One region of the Janthinobacterium paucivorans genome, then DNA from elsewhere that is predicted to be linked to it. Evidence: predicted binding sites of a transcription regulator. Region 1 holds the regulator's gene; each other region holds the start of a gene.
The links. The regulator LexA, encoded in region 1, represses DNA repair genes until DNA is damaged. The targets are predictions, from matches to a motif close to ACTGTATNNNNATACAGT.
Positions count from the first base shown of each region.

Region 2: the regulator LexA is predicted to act here: its motif matches at 3,949-3,966, upstream of ACQ4V8_RS10550 (DUF4007 family protein).
Region 3: the regulator LexA is predicted to act here: its motif matches at 4,992-5,009, upstream of ACQ4V8_RS06510 (DNA topoisomerase IV subunit B).

Region 1 covers NZ_JBNYXR010000001.1:395,123-403,375, forward strand. The annotation lists gene ACQ4V8_RS01735 (SPOR domain-containing protein) at 1-40, shown strand, start outside; gene ACQ4V8_RS01740 (CvpA family protein) at 57-545, shown strand; gene purF (amidophosphoribosyltransferase) at 585-2,108, shown strand; gene ACQ4V8_RS01750 (cystathionine gamma-synthase family protein) at 2,356-3,597, shown strand; gene lexA (transcriptional repressor LexA) at 3,824-4,471, opposite strand; gene rpsF (30S ribosomal protein S6) at 4,748-5,134, shown strand; gene priB (primosomal replication protein N) at 5,155-5,463, shown strand; gene rpsR (30S ribosomal protein S18) at 5,479-5,769, shown strand; gene rplI (50S ribosomal protein L9) at 5,797-6,252, shown strand; gene ACQ4V8_RS01780 (replicative DNA helicase) at 6,387-7,772, shown strand; gene ACQ4V8_RS01785 (DUF47 domain-containing protein) at 7,865-8,253, shown strand, end outside.
Region 2 covers NZ_JBNYXR010000007.1:37,795-46,047, forward strand. The annotation lists gene ACQ4V8_RS10545 (ATP-binding protein) at 1-2,820, opposite strand, end outside; gene ACQ4V8_RS10550 (DUF4007 family protein) at 2,813-3,742, opposite strand; gene ACQ4V8_RS10555 (hypothetical protein) at 4,580-5,011, shown strand; gene ACQ4V8_RS10560 (hypothetical protein) at 5,054-5,287, shown strand; gene ACQ4V8_RS10565 (GGDEF domain-containing protein) at 5,209-5,628, shown strand; gene ACQ4V8_RS10570 (AI-2E family transporter) at 5,852-7,003, shown strand; gene ACQ4V8_RS10575 (methyl-accepting chemotaxis protein) at 7,156-8,253, opposite strand, start outside.
Region 3 covers NZ_JBNYXR010000004.1:81,883-90,135, forward strand. The annotation lists gene kdpC (potassium-transporting ATPase subunit KdpC) at 57-632, opposite strand; gene kdpB (potassium-transporting ATPase subunit KdpB) at 643-2,721, opposite strand; gene kdpA (potassium-transporting ATPase subunit KdpA) at 2,731-4,536, opposite strand; gene kdpF (K(+)-transporting ATPase subunit F) at 4,536-4,625, opposite strand; gene ACQ4V8_RS06510 (DNA topoisomerase IV subunit B) at 5,089-7,086, shown strand; partial or broken gene ACQ4V8_RS06515 (Hsp70 family protein) at 7,086-7,265, shown strand; gene ACQ4V8_RS06520 (hypothetical protein) at 7,280-7,450, shown strand; gene parC (DNA topoisomerase IV subunit A) at 7,499-8,253, shown strand, end outside.

The DNA of each region.
Region 1 (8,253 bases):
GCAAAAGCTGGGCCTGGGCGGCAGCTTGGTGCCGGCGTGATGTTGCAAGGCTGAAGGTGACGATCTTCGATTATTTGGTGCTGTTCGTCCTGGTCACTTCCGTGCTGATCAGTATGATGCGCGGCCTGGTCAAGGAAATACTGTCATTGGTCAGCTGGGTCGTCGCTTTCGTCGTTGCCAACGCGTATGGTGCCAGCCTGGCGAAATTGCTGCCCGAAGCGGTGCCGGGCGAAGTCATCCGTTTGTTGCTGGCCTTTGTGCTGCTGTTCATCGGTGTGCGCATTTTGATGGGCTTGCTGTCCATGACGGTCGACGCACTGGTCAAGGTGACGGGCTTGAGCCTGGCCGACCGCACGCTGGGCAGCCTGTTCGGCGTGGCGCGCGGCCTGATGATCGTGCTGACGGCCGTCATCTTGTGCGGCATGACGTCCATACCGCAGCAGCCGTTCTGGAAAAATGCGTCGCTCAGCCCGTTCGCCGAGCAGGGCGCGCGTGCCATCAAGCCTTATCTGCCTGCCGCTTACGCGCAGCATGTGAAATTTTGAATTTTTTTTAAAATCAGTAGCACAGTTTAGGAGCACACCATGTGTGGCATCGTCGGCGTCGTTTCCCATCAACCTGTCAATCAATTGCTCTATGATGCATTGTTGCTCTTGCAACATCGTGGTCAGGATGCGGCAGGGATTGCGACTAATCACAGCAGTATGTTTTCCATGCACAAAGCCAATGGCCTCGTGCGTGACGTCTTCCGTACGCGCAACATGCGTTCGCTGCAGGGCACGACGGGCATCGGCCATTGCCGCTACCCGACGGCCGGTTCGTCGAGCGAAGAGGAAGCACAGCCGTTTTATGTCAATGCACCATTCGGCATCACCCTGGCGCACAATGGCAACCTGACCAACTGGGAACAGTTGAAACAGGAAATGTTCAAGAACGACCGCCGCCACATCAATACCGATTCCGATTCCGAAGTGCTGCTCAATGTGCTGGCGCATGAAATCCAGGAAGCGACGACGGGTCTGAATCTGGACCCGGAAGCCATCTTCAAGGCCGTCACCGTGCTGAACCGTCGCGTCAAGGGTGGCTACGCTGCCGTGGCGCAAATTGCCGGTGTGGGCTTGCTGGCTTTCCGTGACCCGCACGGCATCCGTCCTTTGTGCCTGGGCATCAATGAAACGGAACTGGGGCCTGAATACCTGATCGCTTCCGAATCCGTCGCGCTGGAAGGCATGGGTTTCCGTTTCGTGCGCGACATCGGTCCCGGCGAAGCCGTCTTCATCGATGCCGACAAGAAATTGCACAGCGCCCAGTGCGCCGACAATGCCAGCCTCAATCCTTGCGTGTTCGAATTCGTCTACCTGGCCCGTCCCGACTCCGTCATCGACGGCGCCTCGGTGTACGCCACGCGCCTGAAAATGGGTGAGTACCTGGCTGAAAAGATCCGCGCCGAACTGCCTGACGTGCATATCGATGTGGTCATGCCGATTCCCGATTCCTCGCGTCCTGCCGCCATCCAGCTGGCCCTGGCGCTGAACATCGAGTATCGCGAAGGCTTCATCAAGAACCGCTACATCGGCCGTACCTTCATCATGCCGGGCCAGGCGGCGCGCAAGAAATCGGTGCGCCAGAAGCTCAACGCTATTCCTTCCGAATTCAAGGATAAAGTAGTGCTGCTGGTCGACGATTCCATCGTGCGTGGTACCACCAGCCGTGAAATCGTGCAGATGGCGCGCGAAGCGGGGGCGACAAAAGTCATCTTCGCCTCGGCCGCGCCACCGGTGCTTTACCCGAACGTGTACGGCATCGACATGCCGACGCGCGACGAATTGATCGCCTACGGCCGCACGACGGAAGAAGTCTGCCGCGAAATCACGGCCGACTACCTGGTGTACCAGGATATCGGCGCGCTCAAGCAGGCCATTGCCGACGTCAATCCGGCGCTCACGAACTTCGAGGCTTCGTGCTTCGATGGCGTGTATGTGACGGGCGATGTGTCGCAGGAATACCTGGACCGCCTGGAATACGCGCGCCATCATCCGAAAGCAGCAGCGCCTGAAGATACGCCCCGTCCCCAGCTGAACTTGAACCTGGCAACGACAGAAGCGTAATCGCCGCCTTGCCATTAGGGTTAGACCCGTCGGGTCTGACCCTAATGCCGTTAAGTTAGTGTTAGTGATGCTATTTTTAGCCCAAGAACAAGGACTGGGGTCGGACCCTGAGGGTCCGACCCCAGCTCTTTGCCTCTGGGTTTAGCGAATTTACTGGCGCTCATAAATCAGGCCAAAACTCTTAACTGAACGGCATTAGGGTCTGCCCCCAGCTTTTGTTTAGGGTTAATAGTTTCCAGCATCCACCATGACCACCAAAAAAAACTACGGCTTTACCACCACCATCTTGCATAGCGACCGCCGCAAGGGCATCGAGCACGGCTCGCTGCACAAGCCGATACACACCTCCGTGGCGTTTGGCTACGGCGACGCGCGCCAGCTCGCTGCCGTATTCCAGGGCAAGGAACCGGGCTTCCGCTACGGTCGCCAGGGCAACCCGACGGTTTCTGCGCTGGAAGAGAAGGTCAACAAGATGGAGGACGGCGTGGCGACCCTGTGCTTCGCCACCGGCATGGGCGCCATCGGCGCCGTGGTGCAGTCTTTGCTGCGCGCGGGCGACCATGTCGTCTCATCGGCTTTCTTGTTTGGCAACAGCAACAGCCTGTGGCAAACAGCGACGGGGCAGGGTATCGCCGTGTCCTTCGTCGACGCCACCGATGTGGCCAACGTGGTGGCCGCCATCACGCCGGCGACGCGCATCGTGTTTGTGGAAACCATCGCCAATCCGCGCACGCAGATTGCCGACCTGGCGAAAATCGGCGCCCTGTGCAAGGAGCGTGGCATTTTGTACATCGTCGACAACACCATGACGACGCCCTACCTGTTCCGCCCGAAAGCGGTGGGTGCCGGTCTGGTGGTCAATGCGCTCACGAAATCCATTGGCGGCCACGGCAATGCGCTGGGCGGTAGCTTGACGGACACGGGCGTGTTCGACTGGACGCAGTATCCGAACATCTTCGAGAACTATAAAAAGGCGGCGCCGGTGCAGTGGGGCATTGCGCAAATCCGCGCCAAGGCCTTGCGCGACTTCGGCGCATCGCTGGGACCGGAAGCGGCGCACCATCTTGCCGTCGGCGCGGAAACCATGGCCTTGCGCATGGAGCGCACCTGCTCGAACGCCCGCGCGCTGGCCGGCATGTTGCAAGCCGATCCGCGCGTGGCGGCAGTGCATTACCCAGGCTTGCCGTCGCATCCGCAGCACGCGCTGGCGACGCAGCTATTCCGCAGCTATGGTTCCCTGTTCAGTTTTGAATTGAAGGACGGGATCGATTGTTTCGATTTCCTCAATCGTTTGAATCTGGCCATTCCAGCGAGCAACCTGGGCGACACGCGCACCCTGGTCATTCCCGTCGCCCATACGATCTTTTACGAGATGGGGGCCGAGCGTCGCGCCAGCATGGGCATTGCCGAGTCGCTGATCCGCGTGTCGGTGGGTATCGAGGACGAGGCCGATTTGCTCGAGGATTTCCGTAGCGCGTTGGAGCAATGATGCCCAACCAAACCTGCTGCGGGTCGGTATAGGCGGCTTGTGATGCTCACCGGCTCGGCGCCCCGTACTGAGTACGGTTCTGCTTCTTTGCCACCTCCCCCTTCCGCTCGCCACGGTTTTGTCGGACATTGAAACTTGCGTGTCCGGCATGAGAGGGGCCGCAAGCTAAAAACTGGGGTCAGACCCGGCGGGTCTGACCCCGGCATGCACTTTTACATGCGGTGGCTTAATGCCAGCTGCGCATCAAGCCTACCGCCAAACCTTCCAGCGCAAACTCATCTTCCGGCGATACAGTGATGACCTTGAAGTCGGGATTTTCCGGCAGCAGTTCGATGACGGAGCCCGTCTTCTTGTAGCGTTTGACGGTGACTTCATCGCCGATGCGGGCGACGACGATCTGGCCGTTCTTGGCGCTATCGACTTTTTTCACTGCCAGCAGATCGCCATCCATGATGCCGGCGTCGCGCATGGACCAGCCGCGCACCTTCAGCAGAAAGTCGGGCTTGGCTGAAAACAGGGCCGGGTCGACGTTGTAGCTCGCTTCCAGGTTTTCCTGCGCCAGGATGGGCGAGCCGGCCGCCACGCGGCCGATCAGGGGCAGCGACATCAGTAGCGCTGCCTGCACTTTCGAGGACAGCGCCTCGGCGGCAGCACTCGCCGCTGCACCGATCAGGCGGATGCCGCGCGAGGTGCCGGGCGAAATCTCGATCGCGCCCTTGCGGGCCAGGGCTTGCAAATGCTCTTCGGCCGCATTGGCCGATTTGAAACCCAATTCATTGGCGATTTCGGCACGGGTAGGAGGGAAGCCCGTATTTTCAATCGCATCCTTGATCAGGTTCAGGATTTGTTCTTGTCGTGCAGTCAGCTTGATCATGAGCGGTGGGTGCATACTAAAATGCTGTCTATATGAACAGTCTGTATTTTTGTACAGTATCGTCCACTATGCAAGGGGATTTCCCTTATTTGCGCCAATTTCGTGTGAAATACTGGAATGCACGGTAAAAAGCCGCTGGCTGGCCGCGTGAATGGGCCGCTTGTTGAAGCAATCATTGAAACGTTTGCAAAAGCCGGTTATAATCTTCGGCTGACCTTCCCACACCCGTCTTGACGCCGGGGTGGGCGATTATCAATCCGACCTGAAGGAGTTTGCATGCGTCATTATGAAATAGTCTTTATCGTCCATCCGGACCAAAGCGAGCAAGTGCCCGCGATGATCGAACGCTACAAAGCCAGCGTAACCACCCGCGGCGGTTCGGTTCACCGCGTGGAAGATTGGGGCCGCCGTCAAATGGCTTACTCGATCCAAAAGCTGCCTAAAGCACACTACATCTGCCTGAACATCGAATGCGACAACGAGACCCTGGTCGAGTTGGAAACAGCATTCAAATTCAATGATGCCGTGTTGCGTCACCTGACCGTTAAAATGAAGAAAGCTGAAACAGCTCCTTCGCCGATGATGAAATCGGTACAACGCGAAGACGCGGCCAAAAGCCACCGCACCGAAGCACCAGCAGCCGCTCCAGCAGCAGCAGCCTAATTGTTGACCAGGATCGTGCGCTGAACCAGCTACAAGTCACTGCCATCATTGCCGAGCGCGAAATATTGCGCTATACCCCGGCAGGGTTGCCGATTGTGAATGCAGTATTGCAACACTCTTCGCAGCAGATGGAAGCAGGAATTGCCCGTTTGACCGAGTTTGATATTGCCGCGCTAGCCGCTGGTGAAATCTCAGGCCGGTTCAGTCAGGCAAGCTTGGGCGGGGTGTATCAGTTCACGGGTTTCCTGGCCAGAAAAAGCCGCAACAGCAAGAGTTTGGTGTTTCACATCATTGATTTTAGTGCAGTCACCCCGACTAGCGCATTTTAGATACAGGAGCCTGACATGGCATTCGGTAAAAAGTTCGACAAAAATAAGCTCAAGCTTAAAGAAAAACGCAAACAGCAAAATCCGTTGTTCAAACGCAAGAAGTTCTGCCGCTTCACCGCAGCTCACGTTGAGCAAGTCGACTACAAAGACGTCGACACGCTGAAAGACTTCGTCCAAGAAAACGGCAAGATCATGCCAGCACGCCTGACCGGTACCAAAGCGCACTACCAGCGCCAAGTTGACACCGCAATCAAGCGCGCTCGCTTCCTCGCGCTGCTGCCATACACCGATCTGCACCACGCTTAATCGGTCAGATATTCCTGGAGAAGAACTATGCAAATCATTCTGTTAGAAAAAGTTGTTAACGTCGGTAACCTCGGCGAAGTCGTCAAAGTCAAAGACGGTTACGCACGTAACTTCCTGATCCCGCAACGCCTGGCACGTCGTGCTACGGCAACCGCTGTGGCTGAATTCGAAGTCAAGCGCGCCGAACTGGAAAAAGCTGCTGCCGCCAAGTTGGCCGCATCGCAAGCCCAGGGCGAAAAACTGAGCGGCCTGACCGTTCAAGTTGCTCAAAAAGCTGGCGTCGATGGCCGTCTGTTCGGTTCCGTCACCAACTTCGACATCGCTGAAGCGCTGACCAAGCAAGGTTTTGCTGTTGAAAAAGCACAAATCCGCATGCCTACCGGCCCGCTGAAGACCGTTGGCGAGCACAACGTTTCGGTTGCTCTGCACACCGACGTCGTCGTCGAAGTCGTTATCGCTGTCGTTCCAGACGCAAACGCGTAATCGTTTGCGGGCCTGGCCCGCAAGTGTGACGCTCTATGAAAAGCCGGGTTCGCCCGGCTTTTTTATGGCCTTTTTTTCGCTCAATTTCAGCCCTTTATTTTTGCCAGCACGCCGAAGCGGGTATAATTCGCGCCATGAACGTCCCCTCTGATCCGCAACTGGATTCCCTCCGTATTCCGCCGCATTCGATCGAAGCAGAACAATCCGTTATCGGTGGTCTGCTGCGCGATAATGCAGCGTATGACCGCATCGCCGACTTCATGCATGCGGAGGATTTCTATCGCTATGACCATCGCATCATCTTCGAGCAAATCGTCAAGATGATTAACGCTTCCAAGCCAGCCGATGTCATTACTGTTTTTGAAACCCTGACCCAGCTCGGCAAGGCCGATGATGTGGGCGGACTCGCGTATCTGAACGCCATGGCGCAAAATACGCCATCGGCCGCGAACATCCGGCGTTACGCCGAGATCGTGCGCGACCGCGGCGTGCTGCGCAAACTTATCACCGTCGCCGACGATATTTCCGGCACGGCCTTCAGCCCGCAAGGCAAGGAAGTCAAGCAGATGCTTGACGAGGCCGAGTCGAAGATTTTCGCCATCGCCGAAGAGGGCGCGCGCGGCGCCCAGGGCTGGACCGCTATCCAGCCCCTGCTGACGCAGGTGGTCGAGCGTATCGACGAGCTCTATAGCCGCGACAACCAGAGTGAAATCACGGGCGTGCCCACCGGTTTCATCGACCTCGACCGCATGACATCAGGTCTGCAGCCGGGCGACCTGGTCATCGTGGCGGGCCGTCCATCGATGGGTAAAACGGCGTTTTCCGTCAATATCGGCGAAAACGTTGCCATTGACAGCGGCTTGCCCGTGGCCGTGTTCTCGATGGAGATGGGCGGCGCCCAGCTTGCCATGCGTATGCTAGGCTCCGTCGGGCAGCTGGACCAGCATCGTCTGCGCACGGGCCGCCTGAATGACGAAGACTGGCCGCGTCTGACGAATGCGATTCAAAAGATGAACGACGCCCAGTTGTACATCGATGAAACGCCGGCCTTGAATTCCATCGAACTGCGCGCCCGTTCGCGCCGTTTGTCGCGTCAATGCGGCAAGCTCGGTTTGATCATCGTCGATTACTTGCAGCTGATGTCGGCCAATACGCCGGGCGATAACCGCGCCTCGGAGATTTCCGAGATTTCACGCGGCTTGAAAGGCCTGGCGAAAGAACTCGGTTGCCCGGTGATTGCCCTGTCGCAGTTGAACCGCTCGCTGGAGCAACGCCCGAACAAGCGTCCTGTGATGTCGGACTTGCGCGAATCGGGCGCTATTGAGCAGGACGCCGACGTAATCCTGTTCATTTACCGTGACGAGGTGTATAACCCCGACTCGCCAGACAAGGGTACAGCCGAAATCATCATCGGTAAACAACGTAACGGTCCAATCGGCAGCATTCGTCTCACCTTCATGGGGCAGTACACCAAATTTGGCAATTACAGCGGTGGCCTGGCGCTTTACCAAGGCGACTAAGACCCCGCAGCACTGGCACCCCATCGCTGCCCCCTCTTGCGGGGCGGCTTTCTGTAGTAAATATCACGATTTAATGCTTAACGGAGAATCACATGTTTGGACGCTTGATGCCCACTGAGGGCAAGTTTTTTGAATTGTTTAACCAGCACGCGGAACTGTGCGTCAAGGGCGCCAAAGAAATGCTCGGCCTGATGACCAATTTCGACGACCTGGAAAACCGCGTGCATGCGATCGAAAGCATCGAGAAACAGGCCGACAAAGTCACTTACGCCACCGTGGAAATGCTGCACAAAACCTTCATCACGCCGATCGACCGTGACGACATCCATCAACTGATCACGCGCCAGGACGACATCCTCGACCTGCTGGAAGACGCGGCGCAAACCGTCTCGCTGTACGACTTGAAAGCTGTCACGCCGGAAGCCAAGCGCCTGGCCGAACTGGTCTTGGCCTGTACCGAAAAAGTGCGCGATGCCGTCGC
Region 2 (8,253 bases), on a different contig from region 1:
CATTGAGGACTCAATGCGTGCAAGCAAATTGTCATAAGCGTGTGCGATCTCAGTAATAGGACTCCGGAGCGCATCGACATAGGATCGATCGCTATTCTTCTCAAGAAGCGCTGCCAGATCAATGAACAGAACTTTGTGAGGATCGCTGGCTTTTAGCAGTGTGTCGCGCACAGCCCGAGCGATATCGCTGATGGTATGGGTGCGTTGACTCCATGCCGGCAAACCAAAGACAAGAGCGACGAGGCCACGCGCCGCTTCCAAAGGATCACGAGTGTTCGCGGACGCGCCAACTTCGGCAAGAATGTTGGAGATCCCAGCAAGAATACTGGCCTTCTCTTGGTCGATCAAAATCCAACGCATGGAAAAACGCGAAGAGTCTTGAAGGTATTCGTCAATGTCCGCATCGGTGACGCGCGGAATAAACATGCCTTCCTTATACAACGCGAGGTTGCCTTTGTGGGCAAGCAAAAACGCAGTGAACAGCACGGGCATGATGCCTTTGCGGACGCCATACGGCGGCTTGGCCCATAGGTCGTAAAGGTCAGAAATCTTCACCCTCGTGTTCGCATCAGTGAAGAGCTCGCGCGTCCCTTTCCAAAGATTGGAAAAGGTCGGGGCGTGTTGGTCGTCAGGCGGCGAGAATCGCCATGCGCCATTGCTATCCTGTCGGTGCAGGCCCGTTGCTCGGAGCAATGTCTCATAGAGGCCGCGCTCGGCAGGGAAGCTCGATACGCCGAGATTCTCTTCTCCTTCATGGTCGAGCATGCAATAGAGCAGGTCGCGGCGAGCCTTGACGCTGTTGCTCGAAGGGCTGTCGCGGTTCAAAAGCTCGCTCCACAGTTCCGGGGCGGAAGGGTAGACCGCATCGGCCAAATTGGATGTGACAGGGGATAGACGCCCGTTTGTTTCGAACTCGTCTTCGCCAGCGATCCATCGCGCGTTGATCACAGCTTCACGAAGTTGCTCTTCAAGATTGGCGCGCACCGACGAGATTCTCGCTTGCACTTCGCGGCGCGCGACCGGATCGCCGTTGAGCTCATGGCGCGACTGGACAATTTGAAGCGCGAGAAGCTCGGAGCCGAGATCCTCGATTTTGGCGTGGTTGCGCGGAATGCCAATGACCACCGGCCAAGGCTCCACTCTTGAGTGTTCGTGGCACTTTTGCAGCGCGGCTTTGCTGTTGGTGTTTGAGCCTGGTAGCGCCAGGAGAAATAGGCCGAAGTCGCCATTGTGGGGTTTGAACTTCGTGGCGATGCGTTGGACGTCGTCCAAACGGCACAGCGCCATGTTCATCCATCGCATCGTGCCAGTTTCGTGATAGTGACGCTTTGCGATGACCGGATAAAGATTCGTTAAGCTTTCGATCAAGGAGAAATCGACGCCAGACATCCCTGCTCGGGCTTGCGAAATGGCGTTGTCAATGTCGAAGTCGCTGCCTTCGAAAACCGACCAGGCTCCAATGTGTTTTTTGAATAGGATCACTCTCCAGTTGGAAAGCTGCTCCAGAGCGGCTTCGACTTGCTCAAGCGTGTGGCCATAGCAAAGCGATTTGAGAACGGTCGCCTCCGCCGCAAGCCCCGATCCATTGCGGAAGAGATCGATCACAGCAATGTTCTTGATGAGCTCGACATGCAATGCATCAGTGGTTTTTGCTTCGGCGCGCTCGACGGCCTCGACGGCCTGAGCCCAACGGTGTCCATCCGGCGACGACAGGATCGCCGGCTCTAAGTTGGAGCGCAGGTAGTCCCAATAATCGTTGGGGCGGTAGCAGGACGATTGCAGTTGTGGCGTGGACTCTAGGTAGGAGCGGAATCCGGATGGCTCGACCGAAGCCAAGAAGCCAAATGTGCTTCGTTCGTTTTGCCCAAATTGGCGTTTTGAGATTGGACCTAACAGAGCCGCCATGGCCGGATGCAATGGCCAGCAGGCATATAAGCTTTTGGAGAAGCTCTCGCCAACAGCGGGGCGCCGTGCGCGGATGGAGTCCGCGATCTCAATGGATGCTGGCATCATCCAGTCTGGCGTTGCATCAACGTGGATGGCGCGGCCGATCAACTCCACAACCTCGTCGCTTGCAGCGACCAAAGGTATGTCGGAGTATCGACCTTGAACTTTGACCCAGTCGTCGCGCGTCCCGATGCCAAGCCGAGCCGCATATTGACTGAACGATTGGTGAAGGATGCCAATGACGACAACCTTGCCAGCGGTCCGCGCCGCCGCTTCCGCGAGCTCTTGGAAGAAATAGACGTCGTCGCCCACGCCCAGCGCGGAAGCTTCGAGAAACTTGCCCATCTCATCAATGATGATCAGGACGCCGTCGTTCTTCTTAGACTCGGCGGCTTCGCAAATGTCCGCGATGAGGGCCGAAGGGTTAGTCTTGCGTCCATCATGGCTAAACCCCTGCGCTTGGCGAAGACCTTTGGCGAGCTCGGATACGACACTCGCTCGTTTGCCGACGATCGGGACGGTCAACCAACCCTTGCGATAGGGCAGAGCCTGATCAAATGAAGGCACATCTTCCAGCCTCAGGACCTCTCGGGCTTTCGCGCGCAGATTCTTGTCCGCCCCCAGGGCGCTCGCGAATGCAACAGCCAGCGACGATTTGCCGCCGCCGAAGGGGCCGGTCCAACTAAATGCCCGCTGATTACTCTCCAACAGTTGCTTGGTCATGCTGCTTAAAACGGAGGTAGCCGTTCCATGGCAGATATAGCCGTTCAAAGCGTCGGGGCGGCCATGATCGATATCGATGCGTATTGAGCGCTGATAGTGACGTGAGACGTGGACGATGTCCGAGAGTTTGATAGTTTGCGTGTTAGACATAGGCCAGCTCGATCATGCGTTCGCTGAGGTTTTCAGCCTTGTTGATGTTGCGATGAACTTGCCTCAGGCCTGCTGTGTCGGTCCAAGAAAGCGCTCCGAGTGTGAGGTCCTCAAGCGCAAGAAGGCGCTCGGCGATCGAATCCTCGTCGAGCTTGAATACCCGTCCCGGCGATCCTTCGCCAAACGCGATGGCTTCGAAAGGGAGAGAGCTGAGTCCCGGCGCGGCCGTCTCCCAAAAATCCAAAAGCGCGTAGGCGAACATTCCATCATGCAACGTGGCCTTAGGGCCGCGGCGGAAGGCGAAGTAGCCTTTGCGCTCTTCAAAAATCAATCCCAACTCGCCAAGCATTGGCTCGGCATAGTCCTCGGGTGAGCCGCCTGTGAACCGTGGAGCATAGCCGCGAAGGCACGTTTCGATATCTCGCGACAAAGTTGCGGGAGACAGCTTGCGATTGGGGTCCAAGCTTCGTGCGTATTCGGCCAATGGGGCTTCAAGGTCCTCGCGCGAGAATGACGGGATGGTGACATGGTTGAAGAGCCATTTCCATGTGGTCGCCCGATTGCCTTTTCCTGCGAGCCACCAATGCGCATACCAAGCAGTGGTGGGATTTTCCGAATAGGGGTCCAAGCCGCCGTCCTTCAAAACTGCGTTGGCGGCATCGGTGACTTTGTAGGCTCCGCTCGGAGCACCTTCCTCCGTCATCACATTGCACGCCAACGCCCAATGCCGTATCGCAGCGACCATATTCTTGCCAACGCCGAATTCGGCGATTGCATTGTCGTCGGTGAAGGTCGATTTCAGGATGATGCCCTGAGACTTCGCTTGGTCAAAGACTTTTTTGAGCCACATTTGACGAAGCGGAAACGTCTCGTGTCCTGAGAAGTGTGCCTGAACGCATTTGGGTGCTGTGTTTTTCTTCATGCTCGTAATTATAACTGGAGACCTTCGCCAGTGGCTCGTTTTCACCCGTGGTTATCACAGCAACTGGCGATCTTCACCAGTGAGCGTAGGATGCTTATTGCGGTCGCATGCAGACATCTGCACTAATTTTTGCTATTTAGTACTTCTTGCGGCATGACAATAAAAGCAAAAATAATGAAATAAAAACGCCATACTTTTTAATAATTACTGTACAAATATACAGCATTTTCGCATTTTTTGCGGTTATTCTTATTTCCTCTCGATGAGTTCGAAATATTTTCCAAAAAAATATTAAAAACTAGTAACTGTTCAGCCGAGGGCTAGCTGAATCGAGTTTCCAGCGAAGGCCCGTTGCAGGACGGCGAGCATGCCATGGGCCTGTTTGCGTAGCGTGTCGAGGCAGGAGCAAATGATGCAGAAGTTTTGGGCGACCAGCAAAGTGCGGAACGAGCCGCAGGTTTTCTACTTCACCTAGGGCATGAGGACGGCGCGTTCGTCGAGGTTGTTGGTGGACAGCACGGCAGGACCGGACAGGAACAGCAGCACCGCGTCAAGACGCCGACGATGCTGGCGGCGATATCCTGATTTGTCCTGCTGCGCCAGACGGTTTACAGCATGGCCTCGGTATAGCTGTGTTGATCGAGCAATAAACGCCCTTCCTTCACAATGCCGCGGCAGCAGGACAGTCCCCATCGTTTTACTCTCCCGTATCACCATCCCCCCAGAAACCAGTAAACTAGTTCTTGAGCGCAACTACTTTTATAGGAGCGTCACGCGGCCCGCCGGTGCCGGCGGGCATCCCCGCCGCAAGGCTTATTGTCTGCCTAGAAAAATGCGATGTTCACTACACGCAGCCTGTCTCCTGCCCTGTATTACCTCTTCTTTTCAGGAGAGCCGGAGCAACAGCAGCGCTTTTTCAAGGAACTGCATTTCATTTCGATAGTTATACTGACGTTTGGCCTGTCTTGCTGGCTGGTCACGTTCAGCCTGACCCTGTCGCGCGCTTCACTCGATCATGCGCATGCGGCGATGTCCCTGGCAGGCATGCTGGTGGGACTGGTGCTGGCCCTGTATGCCAGGTCGCTGCAAGCCATCATCGCCAGCGGCACCATCAGCGTGCTGTTCATCAGCTTCGGTTTTCGCGTGCTCATGCTGGGAACGGAAGAACCCGCTTTCTGGGTGTTGCCGCTAGGCGTGATGATCACGCTGACGACGGCCCCCATCTTCAGCGGCATCGCGTATTACCTGGGCGTATCGCTGTACGTGTAGGCCATCCTGGGGATAGGGCAGTTTCCCGTCCATGACGGGCGCGTGGACCAGCATTGGCCCTTGCTGGCCGTCACTATCAGCGTGATGATCGGCTTGGCGCTGAATATCTATTTTCTCGTCTTGCGCATCCATAACTACCGCTCCCAGCGCGCACTGGCAACGATGGCCTACAAGGATGGATTAACCGGGCTCAACAACTGGCGCATGTTTACAAAAAGCGCCCGCATCCCGCAACCGACGACGCACACGCCCGCTTATTTCTTGATGATGACATAGGCGACTTCCAGCAAATCAACGACGTACACGGCCACGAGGTGCTGAAACAGGTCGCGGACATCATCGCAGGGCTGTCGGGCGGGCACCTCTGCGGCCGCCTGGGCGGTGAGGAATTTGCCATCATTTACCAGGGCGATGCGAATGCGGCTTGTACCTTTGCCGCGCAGCTGGTCGACAGTGTCGAGGCGGCTTTCGCGCCGAAGCGCAAGGTGTCCGTCAGCATAGGTATAGCCGAACTGAACAAGGAAGCCGATTTGTCGCGCAGCTACCGGCGCGCCGATGCATCGCTGTACCAGGCCGAGAAAAGCGGCAAGAACCGCTACGCGTTCAATGCCACTTGATTGCGCGCGGCTGACGGCGTTTCATCGAGCAGCGCCAGCTAGCGCAAAAAATAGGTTCACGGGGAGCGAGGATAGGGGAAAGTATTACCGTTACGCGCAAGAACATGGCTTTTTAGCATTTTACGGTATGATTTCCGGCCGTGCGACGCGGCCCGGTGCATGCCTTGCCCACCCTGCCCTTCCAGCCAGCCGCGCTTGCGCAGCATTCTGCCCTAAGGATTATATGTTCGGTTTTAACTTGCGCGTTGCCAAGATGGTGTGGACGGCTTTCCTGATCACCTTCCTGCTCTTTCTCACCTACAAGGTCTCTTCGACCCTGATCGTGGTGACGTTTGCCGTTTTCTTCAGCTATCTCGTGTATCCACTGATCGAACTGCTGGAGCGGTATGGGCCGAAGCGCCTGCCGCGCACGGCCAATATCGGCATCGTCTTCCTGGTGGTGATCTTGCTGGTGGCGATACTGAGCTCCATTTTCGGGGCGCGCATCGAGGAAGAGGCGATCAAACTCAGCGATCAGTTGCCGATCCTGCTTAAGGGCAACAACTTTGCCGAGCGCATCCCGTTGCCGGAATTCATGGAGCCCTTGCGCGCGCGCCTGCTGTCGTTCATGCAGACGCAGCTGAGTAGCGGCACGGGACAAGCCATGCCGCTGGCGAAAGAACTGGGCTTGACCGTCATGCATGCGGCCAGCAACCTGATCTATCTGGTGCTGGTACCCGTGCTGAGCTTTTTGCTGATCAAGGAAGGGCCGGACATGCGCGACGGCTTGCTGTCCCTGTTGAACCGCCCGAACAAGAAACTCTGGGGCGCCATCATCGATGACCTCGACATCTTGCTGTCGCGCTATGTGCGCGCGCTACTACTGTTGTCAATCGCCACTTTTATGTCCTACAGCATCGCTTTTTCCCTGATGGGTGTGCCGTACAGCCTGCTACTGGCGGGAGCTGCTGCCTTACTCGAATTCATCCCGTTTGCCGGCCCGCTGGCGGCCGCCGTCATCGCCGTCGTGGTGGCCGGTTTCAGCGGTTTCGAGCACGTGTTCTGGCTGATCGGCTTTATCGCCGCCTACCGTTTATTCCAGGATTACGTGGTCAACCCGTACTTGATGAGCGAAGGCGTGGAAGTAAGCCCGCTGATGGTGATCGTCGGCTTGCTGGCCGGCGACCAGCTCGGTGGCGTGGTGGGCATCTTCCTGTCCGTACCCGTGATGGCTGCCATTAAGATTGTCTTCGTGCGCGCCCGGGCGGCCTTGCAGGCGCGCCACGATGCGTTGGAGAAAGCGGAACAGGCGGCAGAAGAAGCACGCGCGCAAGCCTTAACCGAGGCTGCGCTGCTGCAGGACCAGGGCAGCAAGGTGGCCCTGGAGCAGCAATAATTCGGAATCAATACCACCTAAAAACCATCACCAGCACCAGCGAACTCGGCGCCGCCGTTGTGCCGTGAGGCGCAACGGCGCTAGCACGAAGCTGCCGAAACAGTGAGTATCACCGACCGAAAATGCGGCCGGCAGCAGCTTGATACAGGTGCTTAAAACTCTTCCCACTCACCGCTGTTATCTGCGGCAGGCTTGGCCGGACGCGGTTTTGCAGCTGCCGCAGGTGCCGCCGCCGCAGATACTGCCGCGGTGCGGGCCGGCGCCATGCGCAAGGCCGGGCGTTTCAAGCCTGTGCTGGCGGCGGCCGCGACAGGCTTGGCGAGGGCCGGGCCGCTCTGGGCGGCATCGAGTTTAAAGATGCTGACCATCTCGGCCAGCGCCGCTGCCTGCTCTTGCATCGATTGCGAGGCGGCCGCTGCTTCTTCCACCAAGGCCGCATTTTGTTGCGTCACGGTATCCATTTCCGCCACAGCTTGATTAATCTGGCCAATGCCCAGTTCCTGTTCGCGGCCGGCGGCACTGATTTCACCCATGATGTCGGTCACGCGGCGGATGCTGGACACGATTTCGTCCATCGTCGTGCCCGTCTGGCTCACCAGCGTGCTGCCAGCACTCACGTTATGCACCGACGCTTCGATCAGTATTTTGATATCTTTGGCAGCGCTGGCCGAGCGGTGTGCCAGGTTGCGCACTTCCGTGGCGACGACGGCAAAGCCACGGCCCTGCTCGCCCGCGCGTGCCGCTTCCACGGCTGCGTTCAGGGCCAGGATGTTGGTCTGGAAGGCGATGCCATCGATGACGCCGATAATGTCGGCGATCTTTTTCGACGATTCGCTGATGGTGCCCATGGTCTCGACCACTTGCGCCACCAGCGCGCCGCCCTTGACGGCCACATCCGATGCGGACACGGCCAGCTGGTTCGCCTGGCGCGCATTGTCGGAATTTTGCTTGACGGTCGAGGTCAGCTCTTCGAGCGACGATGCCGTTTCCTCCAGACTGGACGCTTGCTGCTCCGTGCGGCCGGACAGGTCCAGGTTACCCGAGGCAATTTCATTGCTGGCCGTGGCGATGGTGCTGCTGCCGTCACGCACGCCGCGTACGGTGCTCGACAAGCGTTCCTGCATTTGCTGCAAGCCCGTCAGCAAGGCGCCCATTTCATCGTGGCGCGTGATGACGATGTCATTGGCCAGGTTGCCGTCCGCAATGGCACCAAAATGGCGCAGGACTTGCTCCAGCGGGCCAAAGATGGC
Region 3 (8,253 bases), on a different contig from region 1:
CGTCCGAAGGGCGCGCGTAATCCGACAACATCGTTGGCCTGCGTACCGTTGGCAGCTTACTTTGCCAGGGCATCAAGCGCCAGATTGAGTTCCAGCACATTCACCCGTGGCTCGCCGAAAAAGCCGATATACGCGGTTTTCTGCACCTTGGCGATGGCGTTTTCCACCTGCGCCAGCGGCACGGCGCGGACGCGGGCCACGCGCGGCGCCTGGTACAACGCTGCTGCCAGACTGATTTCCGGGTCCAGGCCGCTGCTCGACGCCGTTACCAGGTCGACCGGAATGGCGCGCGTATTGCCGGGATCTGCTTCCTTCAGGGCGGCGATGCGCGCCTTCACGGCGTCCACCAGGGCCGGATTGCTCGGTCCCAGATTCGAGCCGCCCGAACCGGCACCGTTATTTGCCATCGGCGCGGTGGCCGATGGCCGGCCCCAGAAATACTTGGGCGAGGTGAAGGACTGGCCGATCAGCATCGAGCCGACGGGGCGGCCAGCGCGCTCGACGATGCTGCCGTTGACTTCATCGTTGAAGGCCAGCTGCCCGATGCCGGCCGTGGCAAACGGATAGACGACGCCGCAGATCACGGTCAGCGCGGCAAACAGGACCAGGGCGGGACGTACGATAGTGCTCATGATGGTTCCTTTAAACTAAATTGAGAGCGGACAGCAGCATGTCGATCAGCTTGATCCCGATAAACGGCAAGATGATGCCGCCCAGGCCGTAGATCAGCAGATTGCGACGCAACAGGCTGGCCGCGCCGATGGCCCGGTATTGCACGCCCTTCAGGGCCAGCGGAATCAGCACGACGATGATCAGGGCATTGAAGATCACCGCCGACATGATGGCCGAGGCGGGGCTGGACAGGTGCATGATGTCGAGCGCCTTCAACTGCGGATAAGTGCCCACGAAGGCAGCCGGGATGATGGCGAAGTACTTGGCGATGTCGTTCGAAATCGAGAACGTCGTCAGCGAACCGCGCGTCATCAGCATCTGCTTGCCGATTTCAACGATTTCCAGCAGCTTGGTCGGATTCGAATCCAGGTCGACCATATTGCCCGCCTCTTTCGCCGCCTGCGTACCGGAATTCATGGCCACGGCGACATCGGCCTGCGCCAACGCAGGAGCATCGTTGGTACCGTCGCCCGTCATTGCCACCAGGCGGCCTTCGGACTGGTAGCTGCGAATCAGCTTGAGCTTGTCTTCCGGCGTCGCTTCGGCCAGGAAGTCATCGACGCCCGCCTCGGCTGCGATGGCCGCTGCCGTCAGCTTGTTGTCGCCCGTGATCATGACGGTCTTGATGCCCATGCGGCGCAATTCCGCAAAACGCTCCTTGATGCCGCCCTTGACGATATCCTTCAGTTCCACGACACCCATCACGCGGCCATCGTCGACCACCACCAGCGGCGTGCTGCCACGGCGCGCAATATCATCGACAGCGCGCGATACCTCGGCCGGATACGGCTGGCCCAGCGCTTCCACATACTTTTTCATGGAGTCGGCTGCACCCTTGCGCAGCTGGCGCACTTGCTGTTCGCCAGGAATATCCACGCCACTCATGCGCGTTTGCGCCGTGAAGGGCACGAAGGTGGCGTTCAAGCTGGCCATCTCGCGTTCGCGGATGTTGAATTTCTGCTTGGCCAGCACGACGATGCTGCGTCCTTCCGGTGTTTCATCGGCCAAGGAAGCGAGTTGCGCCGCATCGGCCAACTGCTGCTCTGTCACGCCGGGAGCGGGCACAAAACTCGACGCCTGGCGGTTGCCCAGGGTGATGGTGCCCGTTTTATCGAGCAGCAGCACGTCCACGTCACCCGCCGCTTCCACCGCGCGGCCCGAGGTGGCGATCACATTGGCTTGCATCATGCGGCTCATGCCGGCCACGCCGATGGCCGACAGCAGGCCACCGATGGTAGTCGGGATCAGGCACACCAGCAGCGCGATCAGCACGGTGATGCTGACGGGCGTGCCGCTGCCGGCTGCCGCTACGGAAAACAGCGAGTACGGCAGCAAGGTCACGGTGACGATCAGGAAGACAATCGACAGGGCGACGAGCAAAATCGTCAGGGCGATTTCATTCGGTGTCTTCTGGCGCTTGGCGCCTTCCACCATGGCGATCATGCGGTCGATGAAGGCTTCACCCGGATTGACCGAGACGCGTACCAGCAGCCAGTCCGACAACACGCGGGTGCCGCCCGTCACGGCGGAAAAGTCGCCGCCCGATTCGCGGATCACGGGCGCCGATTCGCCCGTGATGGCACTCTCGTCGACCGAGGCCACGCCGGCCGTGACTTCGCCGTCGGCGGGAATCACGTCACCCGCCTCGACCAGCACCGTCATGCCCTTGCGCAGATCGGTTGCCGGCGTAGGCAGCCAGGAGGTGCCGTACTTCGGTGTTTGCATTTTCTTTGCCATCACCGTCTGCTTCAGGGCGCGCAAGGAGGCCGCCTGGGCCTTGCTGCGCCCTTCGGCCAGCGCTTCGGCAAAGTTTGCGAACAGCACCGTAAACCACAGCCACACGGCAACGGCGGCGATGAAGCCGAACGGCGCTTCACCCTGGCCGTTGATGGCCTGGATAGCCAGCAGGGTCGTGATGATGCTGCCCACGTAGACGACAAACATCACGGGGCTGCGCCACTGCGTGCGGGGGTCGAGTTTTTTGAACGCATCGACGATGGCGGGGCCGATCAATGCGGAATCGAACAAGGTCAGGCTTGTGCGTGACATGGTAGCCTCTTATTGTGTGAAAAGTTGCAGGTGTTCGACGATCGGGCCGAGGGCCAGCGCGGGAACGTAATTGAGCACGCCAACGAGCACGACCACGCCGATCAGCAAGCCGATGAACATGGGGCCGTGGGTGGGCATGGTGCCGGCGTTGGCCGACAAGCGCTGCTTGGCTGCCAGCGAACCGGCCACTGCCAGCACGGGCACGATCACGCCGAAACGGCCGAACCACATGGCAATGGCCAGCATCACGTTGTAGAACGGTGTGTTGGCGGACAGGCCGGCAAACGCGCTGCCGTTGTTATTGGCCGCCGAGGTGAAGGCGTACAGGATCTCCGAGAAGCCATGCGCGCCTGGATTGGCGACGCCGATCTTGCCCGGTTCGACCATCACGGCGATCGCCGTACCCGTCAATACCAGGGCTGGCGTAATCAGAATGGCCAGCGAGACCATCTTCATTTCATAGGCCTGGATTTTCTTGCCCAGGTATTCAGGCGTGCGCCCTATCATCAGACCGGCGATGAAGACGGCCAGGATGGCGAACATCAGCATGCCGTACAGGCCCGTGCCCACGCCACCGAAAATCACTTCGCCAAATTGCATCAGCAGCAGTGGCACCATGCCGCCCAGCGGCATGTAAGAGTCGTGCATGGAATTGACGGCGCCGCAGGATGCCGCTGTCGTCACCGCAGCGAACAGGGTCGAGGAGCTGATGCCGAAGCGCGTTTCCTTGCCTTCCATATTGCCGCCCGATTGCAGGCTGCTCACTTGCTGGTCCACGCCCAGCGCTTGCAAGGCGGGATTGGCTTGCTGCTCGGCGCTCATCACGCCAGCCGTCATGACGACGAAGATCAAGGTCATCGCGGCCAGCACGGCCCAGCCCTGCCGCAGGTCACCCACCATGCTGCCGAATGTAAAGCACAGACCGGCGGGAATGATGAAAATGGCCAGCATCTGCAGGAAGTTCGACAGCACGGTGGGATTCTCGTACGGATGCGAGGAATTGGCGTTGAAGAAGCCACCGCCATTCGTGCCCAGCAACTTGATCGATTCCTGCGACGCGACGGGGCCCATGGCGATCGTCTGCGTGCTCGCTACTTGGGCTTCCATGACGGGTTTGCCGGCAGCGTCCAGCACCGGCTGGCCATCGGCAGTCATTTTCGGCGTTTCATACGCCACTTGGTCGAGCAGGGTCACTTCCTTGTAGGCGGAAAAATTCTGGATCATGCCTTCGCCCATGAAGACGACAGACAGGGCCAGCGACAGCGGCAGCAGGATGTACAGCGTGGAGCGCACCAGGTCGACCCAGAAATTACCGATCGATTTACCCGAGCGCGAGGCAAAGCCGCGCACCAGCGCGAAGATCACGGCGATGCCGGTCGCTGCCGAAAAGAAGTTCTGGCATGCCATGCCCAGCATCTGGGTCAAGTAGCTCATGGTCTGTTCGCCGCCGTAGCCCTGCCAGTTGGTATTGGCGACGAAGCTGACGGTGGTATTGAACGAGGAATCGGGGCTGACGGCGCCCAGGCCCTGTGGATTGAGGGGCAAGAAGCCCTGCAGGCGCTGCAGGCCGTAGACGAAGACGGCGCCCACGGTGTTGAAGACGATCAGGGCGATGGCATAGCTTTTCCAGCCCATGCCCTTGTCGGCGGGCAGGCCGGACCAGCGGTACAGCAGGTTTTCCAGCTTTTGCAACCAGCCCAGGCCGCGCACGGGGCCATCGCCGGCCACCCTGGCCATGTACAAGCCGAGCGGATAGCCGGCGGCCAGCAATACGACCAGGAAGGCCACCAGCAGCAATATCGATTGCGTCGTCATCACAGTTCCTCCGCCTTCAGCAGCGCCACCAGCAGGTACACCAACAGGCCAGCCGAGACCACGGCGCCCAGCACATAAAACGCGTTCATTTGACGCTCCCTAATTTGTCGCAGGCGACGGCAAAGCCGGCCGCTACGACGAAAAAAACGGCAATCAAGCCGAGATACACGATATCCATTCCCACCCTCATTCAGGTTTGTTTTGATGCTGTGCAGATTAGCCAAAAGGGTCTAAAAAATTTGTAAAGACTGGAGAGGTGCTTGTAAACAAGATGTAAAAACGACGGCTTTGCCGCATAAAATCCTTCACAATGGGCGTCAAACCACGCGTACGGCGCACTCTTGTTGCCCTGGAGTAGCGCTATTGCTCGCTGGACAAGATAGAATGCGCGAGCGTCCGCACAAGGACGCCATGTCTGCCGCACTGCCCTGTGCCAGTGACGCTGGACGGGATATACTGTATATTCATACAGTTATCATCGCCGCTGTCATTGCGCCCCGCAGTGCACTGGCCTGGCGTTCCAACCACTGTCTTTACTTAGCTTGAACACGTATGGCCACTAAAAAACCAGCATCCGACTACAGCGAATCATCCATCCGTGTCCTGAAAGGACTGGAACCCGTCAAGCAGCGCCCGGGGATGTACACCCGCACTGAGAATCCGCTGCACATCATTCAGGAAGTGATCGACAATGCCTCCGACGAGGCGCTGGGCGGTCATTGCACACATATCGCCGTGACGCAAAACACGGATGGCAGCATCACCGTTGAAGACAATGGCCGCGGCATTCCCGTCGGCATCCACCCGGAAGAAGGCGTGCCGACGGTGGAAATCGTGTTTACACGGCTGCACGCGGGCGGCAAGTTCGACAAGGGTTCGGGCGGCGCCTATGCGTTCTCGGGCGGCTTGCACGGCGTCGGCGTGTCCGTTACCAATGCGCTGTCGACGCGCCTGGAAATCACCGTCTGGCGCAAGGAAAGCGACGGCAACGGCCTGCATCACATGGTGTTTGCGAATGGCGACGTGATCGAACCCCTGAGTTCCCGCCCCGCCCCGCGCGACGGCAAGAAGTCGGGCACGCGCGTCACCGCCTGGCCCGACGCGAAATATTTTGATTCCCCCAATATCTCGCAAACCGAGCTGCAGCGCCTGCTGCGTTCGAAAGCCGTGCTGCTGCCCGGCGTGACCGTCACGCTCACCAACGCCAAGACGGGCGATACGCAAACCTGGCTTTACGCGGAAGGCTTGCGCGGCTACCTGACCGAATCGCTGGCGCAGGTATCGAATGGCGAAACCCTGATTCCCCTGTTCGAAGGCGCGCAGTACGCAGGCCCGGATTCAGAAGGCTTTGCCGAAGGCGAAGGCGCGGCCTGGGTCGTGGCGTGGACAGAAGAAGGCGCCATCGTGCGCGAATCGTATGTCAACCTGATTCCCACCTCGAATGGCGGCACGCACGAATCGGGCTTGCGCGACGGCCTGTTCGGCGCCGTGAAAAACTTCGTCGAAATGCACTCACTGCTGCCAAAAGGCGTGAAGCTGCTGCCGGAAGACGTGTTTGCGCGCGCTTCCTTCGTGCTGTCGGCCAAGGTGCTGGACCCGCAATTCCAGGGCCAGATCAAGGAACGCCTGAATTCGCGCGACGCCGTACGCCTGGTCTCGACCTTCACCAAGCCGCCGCTGGAACTGTGGCTGAACCAGCACGTCGATTACGGCAAGAAGCTGGCCGATCTCGTGATCAAGCAGGCGCAGTCGCGCCAGCGTTCGCTGCAAAAGGTAGAAAAGAAAAAATCCTCGGGCGTCGCCGTCCTTCCCGGCAAGCTGACCGACTGCGAATCGTCGGACATCACGCGCAATGAACTGTTCCTCGTCGAGGGTGATTCGGCGGGCGGCTCGGCCAAGATGGGGCGCGACAAGGAATTCCAGGCCATCCTGCCGCTGCGCGGCAAGGTCTTGAACTCGTGGGAGACAGACCGCGACCGCCTGTTTGCCAATAACGAGATCCACGATATTGCAGTCGCCATCGGCGTCGATCCGCATAGCGTGGGCAGCTCGCCCGACCTGTCCGGCCTGCGCTATGGCAAGATCTGCATCCTCTCGGATGCGGACGTGGACGGCTCGCACATCCAGGTACTGCTGCTGACCCTGTTCTTCAAGCACTTCCCGGCCCTGATCAACAAAGGCCATATCTGCATCGCCCGCCCGCCCCTGTACCGGGTCGATGCACCGGCGCGCGGCAAGAAGCCAATGCAGAAAATCTATGCGCTCGACGACGGCGAACTGGTCGCCATCGAGGACAAGCTGCGCAAGGAAGGCGTAAAGCAGGGCGCCTGGTCGATCTCGCGCTTCAAGGGCCTGGGCGAAATGAACGCAGAACAGCTGTGGGAAACGACGATGAACCCGGACACGCGCCGTTTGCTGCCCGTGACGCTGGGCGAAATCGATCATATGGCTTGCGCCGCCCGCTTCAATATGTTGATGGGCAAAGGCGAAGCGGCTGGGCGCCGTGCCTGGATCGAGGAACACGGCAATGAGGCGGAGGCCGATATCTGATGATCATCGGTATCGACCTGGGCACCACCAACGGCCTGGTCGCCATCTGGCGCGACGGCAAGGCTAGCATCATCCCGAATGCGCTGGGCGAACACCTGACGCCATCGTGCGTCAGCATCGACGCTGACGGCAGCGTGCTGGTGGGCCGCGCCGCGCGCGAGCGCCTGCAGACGCACCCGCCGCCTGGCCACTGGTGATCACGCCCGCGGCCGCCACCTTCCTGCTCGCCAGTGAGCCCGATGGTCCGCCGCAGCTGGCCATCGTCAAGCTGAGTGTCGTACTGGCGCTGTCCGTCCTGTATTTCACCGTGCGCCATCTGTGTCTGCGGCAGCGCAGGTCCGCACAAGCGTCCGGGCTGTCATAATCAGCTCAATAAATTTAACCGCAACAACCTAACACCGAAACAAGCGCCATGTCCACACAAACCAATTTATTTGACGATACCAAGCCAGAGCCGACCCTGCCGGATGAACCGGTATTCGACGGCGAAGCGCTGACTCTCTCTACCTTCGCCGAGCGCGCCTATCTCGATTACGCCATCTCGGTGGTCAAGGGCCGCGCCCTGCCCGACGTGTGCGACGGCCAGAAACCGGTGCAGCGCCGCATCCTGTATGCGATGAATGAGCTGGGCTTGAATTCCACGGCCAAACCGCGCAAATCGGCGGCCGTGGTCGGCGACGTGCTCGGTAAATTGCATCCGCACGGCGACCAGTCCGTATATGACGCGCTGGTGCGCATGGCGCAGGATTTCTCGCTGCGCTACCCGCTGATTGATGGCCAAGGCAACTTCGGCTCGCGCGATGGCGATGGCGCGGCGGCGATGCGCTACACGGAAGCGCGTTTGACGCCGATCGCCAAACTGCTGATGGATGAAATCGGCATGGGCACGGTGGACTTCCAGCCCAACTACGACGGCTCGACGGAAGAACCGAAGCTGCTGCCAGCGCGCCTGCCGATGGTGCTGCTGAACGGCGCCTCCGGCATCGCCGTAGGCCTGGCCACGGAAATCCCGTCGCACAACCTGGCGGAAGTGGCGAAAGCGGCCGTCGCCATGATCCGCGATCCGAAGATGACGCACGCCGAGCTGATGGCCATCATTCCCGGCCCCGACTTCCCCGGCGGCGGCCAAATCATCACGCCGCCCTCGCAGATCGCCGACATGTATGC